Jeotgalibacillus aurantiacus: one gene and its partner. The protein of the gene in region 1 interacts with the protein of each later gene in a pairwise test. Links are inferred from orthologs where the notes say so. Each region holds a gene or a part of one and is shown on either strand. Other genes may lie near its edges.

Evidence for each region.
Region 2: the proteins of ftsH (region 1) and hflK interact in binary tests that used the Escherichia coli proteins (3 or more experiments, as listed by UniProt). The link is inferred for Jeotgalibacillus aurantiacus from one-to-one orthologs.

The regions. Positions count from the first base shown.
Region 1 is NZ_JACNMS010000009.1:18,747-27,347, forward strand. Bases 5,377-8,360 are described here. They hold ftsH (ATP-dependent zinc metalloprotease FtsH), read left to right. Parts: upstream 5,377-5,857; coding sequence 5,858-7,864; downstream 7,865-8,360. Other genes in these bases: hpt (hypoxanthine phosphoribosyltransferase), read left to right, coding at 5,377-5,749; H7968_RS17340 (type III pantothenate kinase), read left to right, coding at 8,087-8,360. Outside these bases: H7968_RS17300 (DinB family protein), read left to right, coding at 1-144; H7968_RS17305 (hypothetical protein), read left to right, coding at 190-417; spoIIE (stage II sporulation protein E), read left to right, coding at 1,295-3,721; tRNA lysidine(34) synthetase TilS, read left to right, coding at 3,795-5,174; more of hpt, read left to right, coding at 5,198-5,376; more of H7968_RS17340, read left to right, coding at 8,361-8,601. UniProt on the Escherichia coli protein: Acts as a processive, ATP-dependent zinc metallopeptidase for both cytoplasmic and membrane proteins. Plays a role in the quality control of integral membrane proteins.
Region 2 is NZ_JACNMS010000004.1:139,097-144,145, reverse strand. What follows is about bases 1-2,996. They hold hflK (FtsH protease activity modulator HflK), read right to left. Parts: upstream 1,987-2,996; coding sequence 1,015-1,986; downstream 1-1,014. Other genes in these bases: pnpS (two-component system histidine kinase PnpS), read right to left, coding at 2,237-2,996; hflC (protease modulator HflC), read right to left, coding at 66-1,025. Outside these bases: more of pnpS, read right to left, coding at 2,997-4,003; H7968_RS13525 (response regulator transcription factor), read right to left, coding at 4,006-4,716; H7968_RS13520 (MaoC/PaaZ C-terminal domain-containing protein), read right to left, coding at 4,928-5,049.

The sequences.
Region 1 (8,601 bases):
AAGGCCAAAACCTTCAGTGAAGAGCAGTGGCGTACCCGTTTTACTATTGGAAAATACGAGATGACGTTAGAGGAATACATCACAGGATTCGCAGAGCATGATGAACATCATATGAAACAGCTCGCTGAAAAAAGCAGCCGTTGATTAAAATCGGTATGGTAGAATGAGGGAAAGAAAGGGTGAGGCACATTGACAGGTCTGGTTACAATCATTATGATTTTCTCAATTCCGCTTGCAGGCATTATCACCAATCACTTTCAAAACCTTGCGAAGCTGAAAAACGCATCGATAGACAAGCAGCTCGAGCTTGAGAAGCTGAAACATGAGAATTTTCTCCTCGAAACAGAAAAGCTTCGCCTTGAACTCGACAAAAGGCACCTGCTGGATTCACCTTCCGATCAAAAACGGCTCAGCTGACACATAAGCGCGCGGCACCAAAGCCGGGTGCTTTTTTGGTGCGGAAAAACAGATGCTTTCAGGGGGGAGTGTCCAAACAGAGCCACTTTTCTCTTCGCCAAAGTGATCCTGAAACTCAAAACCCTTTATTTGACGCGATACTTTCCCGCCTGACCAACCTTTCTATTTCGCGTCATACCTTATGTAATTAAACAGAAGAACAACGACTGGCTCTTAAAAAACAAATATAATCAACCGAGGGCTTGGGGCATCCGAAGACTCCTGTGGCGGAAAGGGACAGGTGAAACCGATGTGCGAAGCACAGCGGGTTCACCGCCCGGCCACGGAAAGCGTAGGATGCCCCAAGCCCGTCCTCTTTTAACAAAATAATCATAAGTTAATATTAAGGGACCACACCCCATGCTTCGCTGCCAGTGAAGCATGGGGTGCGGTCCGATTGATACAAAAAAACACGATCCTCAACAGAGAATCGTGTTTCCATTATGACCCGTACGGGATTCGAACCCGTGTTACCGCCGTGAAAGGGCGGTGTCTTAACCACTTGACCAACGGGCCTCTTATGGTGGCGGCAGAGGGGATCGAACCCCCGACCTCACGGGTATGAACCGTACGCTCTAGCCAGCTGAGCTACGCCGCCGTATGTTAGAAAATGCTGTGCGTTCAAATGAGGCACAAGATATATAATACATAGCCTCTAAAGAAGTGTCAATGATTTTTTTGAACTTTGTCGGATTGTTTCAGGTGCCGTCTGATACACACATGAACGTAAAGAATCCGTCGAACACTTTTTAGGTTCTCCTCTGTCATTATGACAAACTCTCCATGTATGTTCCTTCTATAATAATCCGCAAAGATCATGTGAGGAGTGGACAAATTAATGACCAATGTACATGAAGCAAATTTCGAACTGACCACCGCCCTGTCACTCGCCCGTTCCCGTAAGCAAGCAAAATGGCAGCCTGAGCTTGCAATCCGCAAACTAGCTGTCTGGTTTTATGAGAAAGGAGCCGTCCATATTCTCATCAGTCTGATGCTTGGACGGGCCGTGGTGATGTCACAGTTCACTCCTTTTGCGCTTCCTTTTTTCGCAGTGGTGCTGCTTTTTCAGAAAAGCCGGACGGCTGCCGTGTTTCTTGGTCTGATTTTAGGTGCTTCTACATTAAGTCCGCAAATGGGTTTGTATACGGCGGGCGCACTCGTATTGTTCAGGATGACAGCTGCTGTTTTGAAAAACAGGCTTCGTCAGCGTTTTGTGCTGGCAGGGGCAGCGGCTGGGGTGTTGGCCGTTGCAAAGTCCATTTATCTCCTCACGAGCGGTCCGCTCACCTGGGTGGATGGGGTGATGATTTCCCTTGAGGCTTTAGCTGCGGGGGTGCTTGCACTCATCTTTATGCAGAGCTTTACCATTATAAAAAAGGGGAGGAAGGCGGCCTATACACATGAGGAGCTTGTGGCGCTGGCTGTATTCGCCGCCTCGATCGCTGTTGGTTTAACCGGCTGGATGGTAGGGGAGTTTGCCGTAAGCCATATGATGACCCGTTATTTAGTGGTCGTTGCAGCACTGGCTGCTGGTGCGCTCGTTGGCTCAACCGCAGGTGTGGTGACGGGACTGATCTTCTGTTTGTCTTCGTTTGCCCATATGCCTGAAGTGGCGCTGCTGGCTGTGGCCGGTTTACTTGGAGGACTCCTGAAATCAGGTAGAGCGATGGGGGTGTCGCTCGGGCTGATGCTTGCCACCCTTTTAACCGGGTTAATGATTGGGGACACACTGCGTCTTGAGGCGTCGTTGTATGAGTCTGCCGTTACGGCTCTATTGCTATTTGTCACGCCTAAAAAGTGGATCACGGCGATCGCCCGGCACGTTCCGGGATCCGATGAATACATAGAAGAACAGCAGCGGTATGCCCTGAATGTCCGTGATGCGACCGCTGAAAAGGTGGAACGGTTTTCGGATATGTTTGCCGAGCTGTCAAAAAGCTTTTCGTGCAAAGAGACGCTGCCTGAGGATCCGCAGACGGAAGCAGATTATATGATCAGTAAAGTGACCGCCCGGACGTGCCAGCAGTGTTTCAAAAAAGAATTCTGCTGGGCGTCCCAGTTTGACCGGACGTATGAATGGATGACTGATCTCGTCTACAGGGACAATGACAATAAAGGCTGGGAGTCACTTTGTGTAAAATCTGAACAGGTGAAAAAGGAATTTGAGGATGAACAGATGAATCTACATTTACAGGATCAGATGAAAGAACAGCTGAAAGAGGGCAGTCAGTTTGTGGCCAGACAGCTGTCCGGGCTGTCGGATGTGATGAAGGACTTTGCTTCTGAGCTTCAGCGTGAAATACAAAAGCATGATGGACAGGAGGAATCCATTAAGAAGGAGCTGCAGGGCTATGGCATTCAGGCGGAGCATGTGGAGATTCACTGTCTGGAATACGGGAAGGTGGACCTGGATATTATGCTGCCGTTTAAAGAGGAGCACGGGGAATGTGAAAAGCTGATTGCGCCGATGCTTTCTTCTATTTTAAAAGAAACCATTATCGTTTATAAGAAAACGGATCTGCCTTCACCGTACGAAGGAACCGTTGCAACGTACCGTTCTGCAAAGGCATTTCACGTCAATGTAGGCGTCGCGCATGCTGCTTTCAGGGGAGGACTGGTGTCAGGAGACAGTTACACGGCCGTTCCGTTAAATGAAGGGAAGTATGCCGTTGCGATCAGTGACGGGATGGGTAATGGTGAGAAGGCGAAAAGGGAAAGCGAAGAGACAATCGGGCTTTTGCAGCAAATGCTGAAGGCAGGTATTGACGAGGAGCTGGCGATTAAATCAGTCAATTCAATCTTGACTGTGAAGCGGACGAATGATGCTTATTCCACGGTGGATCTCGTCATGATTGATCTGCAAAACGCAAAAGCCAAGTTTTTAAAGGTTGGTTCTGTTCCGAGTTATATTAAGCGTGGGAAACAAATAAAGATGATTGAAGCGGGCAATTTGCCGCTCGGCTTTTTCAGGGAGATGGAAATGGATGTACTGGAGGATCAGTTGAAGGCAGGCGATTTATTATTTATGGTCAGTGATGGCGTCATGGACGGTTTACGGACGATCGAAAATCCAGAAAGGTGGCTGCGCCGTCAAATATCAGAACTGACGGTGGATGATCCGCAGACGGCAGCGGATCTCATCATGGAGGCGGCAGTCCGGTCATCAGGCGGCTCGATTGAAGATGATATGACGGTGGCGGCCATTAAGATTGATCATCAGGTACCGAAATGGGCTGCCATTCCGCTCAAGCGAAACGCCGGATAGAGGTATGATTCTACATGTCTGATCACATCCTGTATACTGATAAGTAACTGTAAAGGATGGGAAGGATCAAGACATGAGCGATTTTACCGCGAAAATTAATCGTTATTGCCGGGATCAGCATTTCCCGATAGAACACGAGCGGCTGCTGATTGCCGTATCGGGTGGACCGGATTCACTTGCGCTGCTGCATTTTTTTCAGCACAGCCCATGGCCGGAAAAAGTGGAGGTTGCCCATGTGCATCACGGCCTGCGGGACAGTGCGGATGAAGACCTGGCATTTGTTCAAGCCTATTGCCACGCGCACCAGATTCCCTTTCATTCCCTGAGAGCCGATGTCAAAAAGCACATGGCAGAGACAGGGGGAGGGACACAGGCGGCAGCCCGGCATGTGCGTTATGCATTTTTTAAAGACATCATGAAAAAAAGAAATCTGACTGTACTCTTACTTGGTCATCATGCAGATGATCAGATTGAAACGGTGCTGTTCCGACTGACCAGGGGGACAACATTAAAGGGCGTGGCAGGCATACCGCCAAGCCGTCCGTTTGGCTCGGGTGTGATGATCCGCCCGTTTCTTGCTGTCACTAAATCAGAGATCGAACAATATTGTGAACAACATCACCTGACGCCAAAAATCGATCCGACCAACGCGACGGATTCATATGCGAGAAACCGGATCCGGAACCATCTTCTGCCTTTGTTAAAAAAAGAAAATCCATCTGTCCATGATGCTTTTCGACGCTTTACTGAAGAGGTTTCTGAGGATGAGGCGTTTCTTTTGAAGCAGGCAACAGAGGCGTTTGATCAAGTTGTCACCAGGCAAAATGAAGAGGTGCTGGTGCTTCATTTAACTGCTTTTACCGATTTGGCTCCTCCTTTACAAAGAAGGGTGATTCATCTAATATTAAATTATCTGTATGCAAAAGTACCTACAGCCTTATCTTCTGCGCATGTTCGCGCGGTTCTTCAGCTGATTGAACAGCCTCATCCATCCGGTCAGATTCATCTTCCGGAAAAGCTCACAGTCACGCGGTCTTATGCTGACGTGACGTTTCAGTTTTCTTCACATAGGGAACTGGAAGAGGGTGGATACGAGATGGTGATCAGGCCTGGAGAACGGGTGGAGCTTCCGGACGGCACAATTGAATGCCTGGAAGGAGCGGTTCATCCTGCCATTTCGGTTCGTGATGTTTATCACATAGATGAACCGGTACACTGGCCGCTGACGGTTCGGACCCGGAAAACGGGAGACAGAATTCAGCTGCCGGACGGGAATGGATCGAAGAAGATAACGCGTGTATTTATTGACTGTAAAGTACCGCTTCCCCTTCGTGATGTGTGGCCGATCGTCACAGATTCTCAGGGAACCATACTTTGGGTCCCGGCCCTTCGCAAGCGTACTCTGTCGAAAGAGAACGGTGAGCCGGCTGCATATACGTTAATCTATTATTAGGATCTTTTAGGAGGACATTGGTCGTGTTAAATAAAGATATCGAGAAAGTATTGTACACAGAAGAGCAGCTTCAGGACAAGATTAAAGAACTTGGTGCGGAGCTGACAGAAGAGTATCAGGATAAATATCCGCTGGCAATTGGCGTATTAAAAGGCGCAATGCCGTTTATGGCTGACCTGATTAAGCGTATGGACGTTTACCTTGAGATGGATTTTATGGATGTTTCAAGCTACGGAAACTCTACTGTTTCTTCAGGTGAAGTAAAGATCATTAAGGACCTGAACACTAAAGTTGAGGGACGCGATATTTTAATCCTGGAAGATATTATTGACAGCGGTCTGACACTTCACTACCTGGTGGATCTGTTCAAATACCGTAAAGCAAAATCAATCAAAATTGTGACACTGCTTGATAAGCCATCAGGCCGTAAAGCAGATATTAAAGCTGATTATGTTGGATTTATTGTCCCGGATGAATTTGTTGTCGGATACGGACTGGATTATGCGGAACGTTACCGGAACCTCCCATATATCGGTGTGTTAAAGCCTGAGATTTATACGAATTCGGAAGAATAATCGAAACGCGCACCAGAGCGCGTTTGAAGCAGGCTTATTGGTTGTCACGTTTTCTTTTACTATGATAATATTGTTATTAGTTTCTTTGACCGTGGGAGGAGGTAAGGGATGAACCGGATATTTCGTAATACGATCTTTTATTTAATCATTTTCCTGGTAATTATCGGGATTATTGGGTTTTTTAATAACGGAAACCAGCCAAACCAGGAACTCACATATGGTGAATTTATCAACGCTCTTGAAGGCGGAGATGTAACTGAAATTGAAATTCAGCCTGACCGCAATGTATATAATGTTCGCGGGCAGCTTGACGGATATGCAGAGGAAGAATACTTCCTTACAAACATCCCGTTTGAAAGCACGACACTTGAAACCATTGATGAGGTAGCACAGCAGAACAGCACAGAAGTGAATGTTCTTCCTGCACCTGAGACAAGCGGATGGGTAACGTTTCTGACGACGATTATTCCGTTCGTCATTATCTTTATTTTATTCTTCTTCCTTCTGAACCAGGCTCAGGGTGGCGGCGGTGGCCGTGTCATGAACTTTGGTAAGAGTAAGGCGAAGCTTTATACAGAAGAGAAGAAAAAGGTTCGTTTCAAAGACGTGGCAGGAGCAGACGAAGAGAAGCAGGAGCTTGTCGAAGTTGTAGACTTCCTGAAAGATCCACGCAAATTTACAGACGTTGGCGCACGTATTCCAAAAGGGATTCTGCTTGTCGGACCGCCTGGAACCGGTAAAACGCTTCTAGCGCGTGCTGCGGCAGGAGAAGCCGGCGTTCCATTCTTCTCGATCTCCGGATCAGACTTCGTTGAGATGTTTGTAGGGGTCGGGGCATCACGTGTACGTGATTTATTTGAAAATGCAAAGAAAAACGCACCATGTATCATCTTTATCGATGAGATTGACGCAGTCGGACGTCAGCGTGGAGCAGGACTTGGCGGAGGTCACGATGAGCGTGAGCAGACGCTGAACCAGCTTCTTGTTGAAATGGATGGATTTGCAGGCAACGAAGGAATCATCATGATTGCCGCAACGAACAGACCGGATATTCTTGACCCGGCACTTCTTCGTCCAGGACGTTTTGACCGTCAGATTACCGTAGATCGCCCGGATGTTACGGGTCGTGAAGCTGTACTTAAGGTACATGCTAGAAACAAGCCGCTTTCTGACAATATCGACCTGAAAGCCATCGCTCAGCGTACACCTGGATTCTCAGGTGCTGATCTTGAAAATCTTCTGAACGAAGCGGCGCTTGTTGCTGCCCGTCAGGACAAGAAGCTGATCGATATGGGCGATATCGATGAAGCAACAGACCGCGTTATTGCGGGTCCTGCCAAGAAGAGCCGTGTCATCTCTCAAAAAGAGAGAAAGATTGTGGCGTTCCACGAAGCAGGACATACCGTCATCGGGGTTGTGCTTGATGAAGCCGATATGGTTCACAAAGTAACGATCGTACCTCGTGGTCAGGCAGGCGGTTACGCCGTTATGCTTCCGAAAGAGGACCGCTACTTTATGACAAAACCTGAGCTTCTTGATAAGATCACAGGTCTGCTTGGCGGACGTGTAGCTGAGGATATTATCTTTGGTGAAGTATCAACAGGTGCTCACAATGACTTCCAGCGTGCGACGGGAATTGCCCGCCGAATGGTAACGGAATTCGGTATGAGTGATAAGCTTGGACCACTTCAGTTCGGTCAGTCGCAGGGACAGGTATTCCTCGGACGTGACTTTAACAGTGAGCAAAACTATTCTGATAAAATTGCGTATGAAATTGATACAGAGATTCAGCGCATTATTAAAGAATGTTATGAGCGTGCAAAAACGATTCTTACAGAGAACCGTGACAAGCTTGAGTTGATTGCTGAGACGTTACTTGATATCGAAACGCTTGATGCTGAACAGATCAAGAGCCTTGTTGATCACGGGAAACTTCCTGAGCGAGACTACGGCGCCGGCGCTACAAATGGCGACAGCGAGCGTAAGGACGTGACAGAAGAATCAAAAGAGCTTGATTCAGAGGAAACTTCCTCAGAGAAGGCTCCTGAAGAAAAATCTTCTGAAGAGCTGCTCGAGGAAACACCACCTTCTTCAGATGAAGAGCGTAAATCATAATCACTAAGGCGTTTTAACTGCCAAATGATCCGCGGTTCCAATATTGGAACCGCGGATTTTGCTATTTATGCCTTTTTCGAAATACGGTTCTTTCCCGGGAAATAAAATAAGATAACCGACCCCAAGGCAATTTAACCGGCTGAAACTTCTCTACCTGTCTAATCCATAAAATGTGGTATGATGTGGTCAGTGTGTAGAATACTTTAGGTGTGGTGAAAAAAGATGTTATTTGTATTGGATGTTGGGAACACAAACACTGTTCTCGGGGTGTATCGGGAGGATGAATTACTTCATCACTGGCGCGTGGAAACAAACCGGAATAAAACAGAAGATGAATATGGCATGCTGGTGAAAAACCTGTTTGAGCATGTTGGCCTTTCTTTTTCTGATTTTGATGGGATCATTATTTCATCTGTCGTTCCGCCTGTGATGTTCCCGCTTGAGCGCATGTGTAAAAAGTACTTCAATTTAAAACCGCTTGTCGTTGGACCGGGAATGAAAACCGGTTTAAATATAAAGTATGATAATCCAAAAGAGGTAGGGGCTGACCGGATTGTCAATGCGGTTGCGGCCATTAAAGAACATGGCGGCTCCCTGATTATTGTTGATTTTGGAACAGCAACAACCTATTGTTACGTCAATGAAAACCGTCAGTATATGGGTGGTGTCATTGCACCTGGTATTGGCATTTCAACAGAAGCTCTGTATTCAAAGGCAGCTAAGCTTCCGCGTATTGA
Region 2 (5,049 bases), on another replicon or contig:
CCGCTGTCCTTCCTTCATTTTAGCATTTCCAAAATGAAAGGGAAAACAGCGGCACCTGCACACTTTTATTCAGTTATTCCCTGCAGGAGGGAAGCGTACGGTGAGTCTGAAGGTAAAATAATCATCGTTTCATCATTCACCGTTGTTTTATACGACTCGAGTGTTCTAAACAGCTCATAAAACTCAGGATCTTTTGAGAAGGCTTCATTGTAGATTCTGGCCGCCTCTGCTTCACCTTCCGCACGGATCACATCAGCTTCCGCGTTTGCTTTTGCCAGCAGCTCCCTGACTTCACGATCCGTATTCGCTTCGATCCGGTTTTTGTTCGCATCACCCATTGATAAGTATTCCTGAGCTGTTGACTGACGCTCAGAAATCATTCTTGTATAAACGGACTCCTCATTCGCCTCTGGAAGATTCGTCTGTTTCATCCGGACGTCAACAACTTCAATCCCGAACTGCTCCTGTTCAAGCAGTTCATTGACCCGCTCTGTTACACGGTCATTCAGGCTTCCTCTGGAAGAGTTTTCATCATTTATAATCTCATCATAATTCAATCGTCCAAGCTCAGACCGGACAACTGAATAAATATATTCTTCCATGCGGGATTCTGCATTGACCATGGTACCCGCATTCGAGATCATATTAATTGGCTCTGTAATACGCCAGACAGCGTAATTATCAATAATAATACGCTTTTTATCCATCGTGTTAATTTCCGCTTCAGATACATCATAGGTCATCTGATATTTAGGGAGTGTCGTGACGGACTGTACAAACGGAATCTTCGCGTGTAATCCCGGCTCTTCTATAATATTAACAACCTCTCCAAACTGACGAATCACCCGGTATTCTCCTTCTTTTACGATAAACACATTCAAAAGGGCAATGATCAGAAGGAAGATGAGAAGAAATGATATGATCCCTGCTTTACGGTATTTCTTCCAGTCAATATCAATATTTTTCTTAGTCTGTTTTGGCTTTTTATTAAAATCAAATACTTTATTCTGATCATTATTGTCCATTTGACGAACCCTCACTCTCTTCAGCAGGTGGCGGAACCGGCTGCTGACTGTCAGGCTGCAGTGGAAGGTATTTCAGCGTATCTCCATTATCATTCATGATGTAAAGCTTTGTTCCCGGGAGTACTTCTTCAAGCGTCTCCAAAATCAGACGCTGACGGGTGATCTCCTGATTGTTCTGATACTCGGCAAAGATTTCGTTAAAGATCGCAACGTCTCCTCGCGCCTGTTCGATCCGGGCTGCTCTTTCACCCTGGGCCCGGGATTCAATGGCATCCTTTTCCCCCTGCGCCTCGTTTACTTTCTGATTTCTATATTTTTCAGCCTCATTTTCTTTCGTGATCATCGTTTCACGTGCATCCGTTACAGCGGTAAATGCCTGACGCACTTCCTGGTTTGGCAGTTCCACGTCCTGCAGCTGGACTGCCTGAACGGAAATCCCTACCTCATACTTCTCCATCAATGATGCCAGCAGTTCCCGAACCTCTGCTTCAATTTCCGCTTTCCCTGATGTCAAAGCATCATCTATAGTAGAACTTCCAATAATACTCCGGATGGATGCGGACGTTGCATCGTATAAAACCTCGCGCGGGTCCTCCGCATTGAACAGGTAGTCACGAGGTTCAGTAATTTTCCACTGAACAACAAGATCCGTTAATACAATGTTTTCATCACCTGTAATCATCACGGTTTCTTCAGGAAATGATTGAATTTCCCCGCCTTCCTGTTCATAACCAAACTGCAGACTGAAGGTTTCCTTTGATAACACCTCCACCTGCTGAATAGGCCATGGCAGCTTGAACTTCAAGCCTGATTCGGTGATGGTTTCATTGGCTTCACCAAATGTTAAAACGAGTGCCTGCTCGGATTCATCAACGGTGTACCAGGATGTAAACAATATAATAAGAAGGATGACAGAACCAAACACAATCCCGATCCCAGCCATAATTCGTCTTATGCTCATCTCATTCTTCCTTTCTGTATGTATTGCCTATAATACGATTATGTAACAGAAAGGTTTCAGTAAAATGTCAAAAATGATGATGACTGGATAAAGGAATTACAGATTTTTAGAAAAAGACATGAAAAAAGCGTGAACGGGGTCTGTTCACGCTTTTTTCGGGGTTCCTTGGATGAAGGGGTTTTCACTTTGTATCTTATCAATTGAATATTAAGAAAATGTCTTAAAGATGTAAATTTAACGTAAAGAACGTTTAATTCCATTTATCCTGTTCAACTGGCAGATCAATCGTGAAGGTGGTCCCCTTTCCAACCTGACTCGTTGCCTGGATTTCTCCATGATGCACTTCTACTATATGCTTAACAATGGCAAGTCCCAGCCCGGTCCCGCCGGAGTTCCTGCTTCTTGCCTTATCCACTCTGTAAAACCGTTCAAAAATACGGGATATCTCCTCTTTTTCCATCCCAATTCCATTATCAATGACATGAATCAGCATTCTGTCACCGCGCCTTACCGTTTTGACTTTTATTTCGCCTTCATTGTAAGAATACGTAATCGCATTGTTTAGAAGGTTAATAAACACCTGCTTCAGCCGGTCAAAATCTCCCTCGATGACAGACTTCGGATCGAGCTCCAGTACAATGTGCATCTTTTTCTCTGCCGCACGCTGACCGATGACCATTTTTACCTCTTCAAGCAGATCTGACAGATTCACCTCAGATAGCGATAGCTTAAAGCCCTGCTGTTCGACCTTAGATAAGTCAAGCAGGTCCTGAATGAGCATTTGCAGACGATCACTTTCTTTCAGAATGATTGTCAGAAATGAATCAAGGGCGTCACGGTCATTCATTGCACCGTCGAGTAAGGTTTCAGTGAACCCTTTTATGGAGGTAATTGGTGTTTTAACCTCATGCGATACGTTTGCTACAAAGTCTTTTCTCATCTGCTCGAGCTTTTTAAGCTCAGAGATATCATGGAATACGAGCACAATGCCCTGCCACGCACTTCTTTCACCGATAATCGGAGCCCCGTAGATTTCGAGATGTCTTTTCGGGATCGTACTTTCGGTATAGACCTGTTTTCTGACGCGCTGCTCAGTCATGAAAACCTCTTCTGCGATTTCCCTGACACGCGGATCATGAAACACATCTTTATAACGCTCATTTAAAATTTCCTTCAAATCCATCTGAAAGAAGGATAAAAACGGACGGTTTACAAGCACAATATACCCCTGCTTATCAATCATGATGAGTCCGCTTCCCATATTTTCAATCAGAGTTTGAAGCCGGTCCTGCTGGACGGCCTGATCGTTGACCATCTCCTGAAGATTGCGTGCAAGAACGTTAATCGCGTTGCTCAGCATGCCCGTCTCATCAACACGGTCTTCAAAAGTCCTTGCTTTATAATTTCCTTTAGCGAGTTCAATCGCCACTTTGGTTGCTGATTCAATCGGCTTCGTATACTGACTTGTAATTCTGGCACCAAGGAAAATGATGATGAGCATTGCGATTCCAAGCGTAATGGAAAGGATGATCCAAATTTGTCTGTATACATCCCCAAGTTCATTAAAAGAGGTTGCCATGATCACATAGCCGCTCTCTCCTGCCGTCTCAACTGCCCCTGCATAATAAAAGGTCTGGTCATTCTGAGGATACTGAACAATTCCCTCCTCTTGATCAGGGAACGTTTGACTGATCTCCTCCAGGATCGTTTCATGATTCACCGTTTCCGATACCCCCATACCAGAATCGTAAATGATCACGCCCTCCTGATCTAAAATAGAGATCCTGGTATCCAGCACATCACTCAACTGATTAAAATCTGATAAATTCAGTTCTTCAAATGACGACTGCCGTTCCGTCTGGTCAATGACAATATCAACCTCACGCTCAAGCCTTGAATGCAAAGCGTTTAAATAATAGGATTTTACGAGCTCACCGATTAGAATGCCAAGGCCGATCAGCACAAGAAAAATGAGTGTGATAAGCGCAAAGAGAAGCCGTCCACGAAAGGATGAAATCTTCACGCTTCTTTTGGTTTCTCCATTTTATAGCCAAGGCCGCGAATCGTTTTGATGTAAACAGGCTTCTTTGTGTTTTCTTCAATTTTCTCGCGCAAATGACTGATATGAACATCTACAATCCGGGTATCACCGGCAAAATCATAATTCCATACAGCCTGAAGCAGTTGGTCCCTTGTCAGGACGCGACCCTTATTTTCGATCAGATAAACCAGCAATTCAAATTCCTTTGGCGTTAATTCAATCGGTTCATCCCTGAAAAACGCTTCGTACTGATCAGGATACACTTTTACCTCACCAATCGAATGTGATGGTTCTTCAGGTTCCGGCTGCTTTACTTCAGCATGTTTCGTTCTTCTTAAAATGGCTTTAACACGAGCAACCACTTCACGTGGACTGAAAGGCTTTGTCATATAATCATCTGCACCAAGCTCCAGGCCCAGCACCTTATCAAACTCATCATCCTTCGCTGTCAACATGATGATTGGAATATCCACATGCTCCTGACGCAGCTTTTTGCAGACCTCGATTCCATCCATCTTTGGCAGCATCAGGTCAAGAACGATCAGATCCGGCTTTCCTTCAAGCGCCTGATTGAATCCTTCCTCACCATCGAGAGCGGTCAGCACCTCATACCCGGACTGCTCCAGGTTATATTTTAGAAGTGTTACGATTGATTGTTCATCGTCTACTACAAGGACTCTTTTACTCATGTTAAACCTCCAGGAACTTAATTAACCCCTATATTTCGATCCATTCACCCAACTTTATTATAGTATAAACTGTTTCGGGACGCGATAAGGAATCTTTCAAGCTGCAAATTCAGTATTTATCGTCATTAAAAAAACTGTACCAACACTTTGATTCGTGTTGATACAGTCATGGCTGCCGGAATGAACCTGCACTTCATATCAAAATCTTATCCTAAAAGTTATCCAGCGCTGAGCCCTCGAAGCGTTCGAGTTTATGTGGCGGGCAGACGATCACGGTACCCTTCAATACAACATCTCCGCTTTCGTCAACTGCCTGTACCGCGATTTCAACTT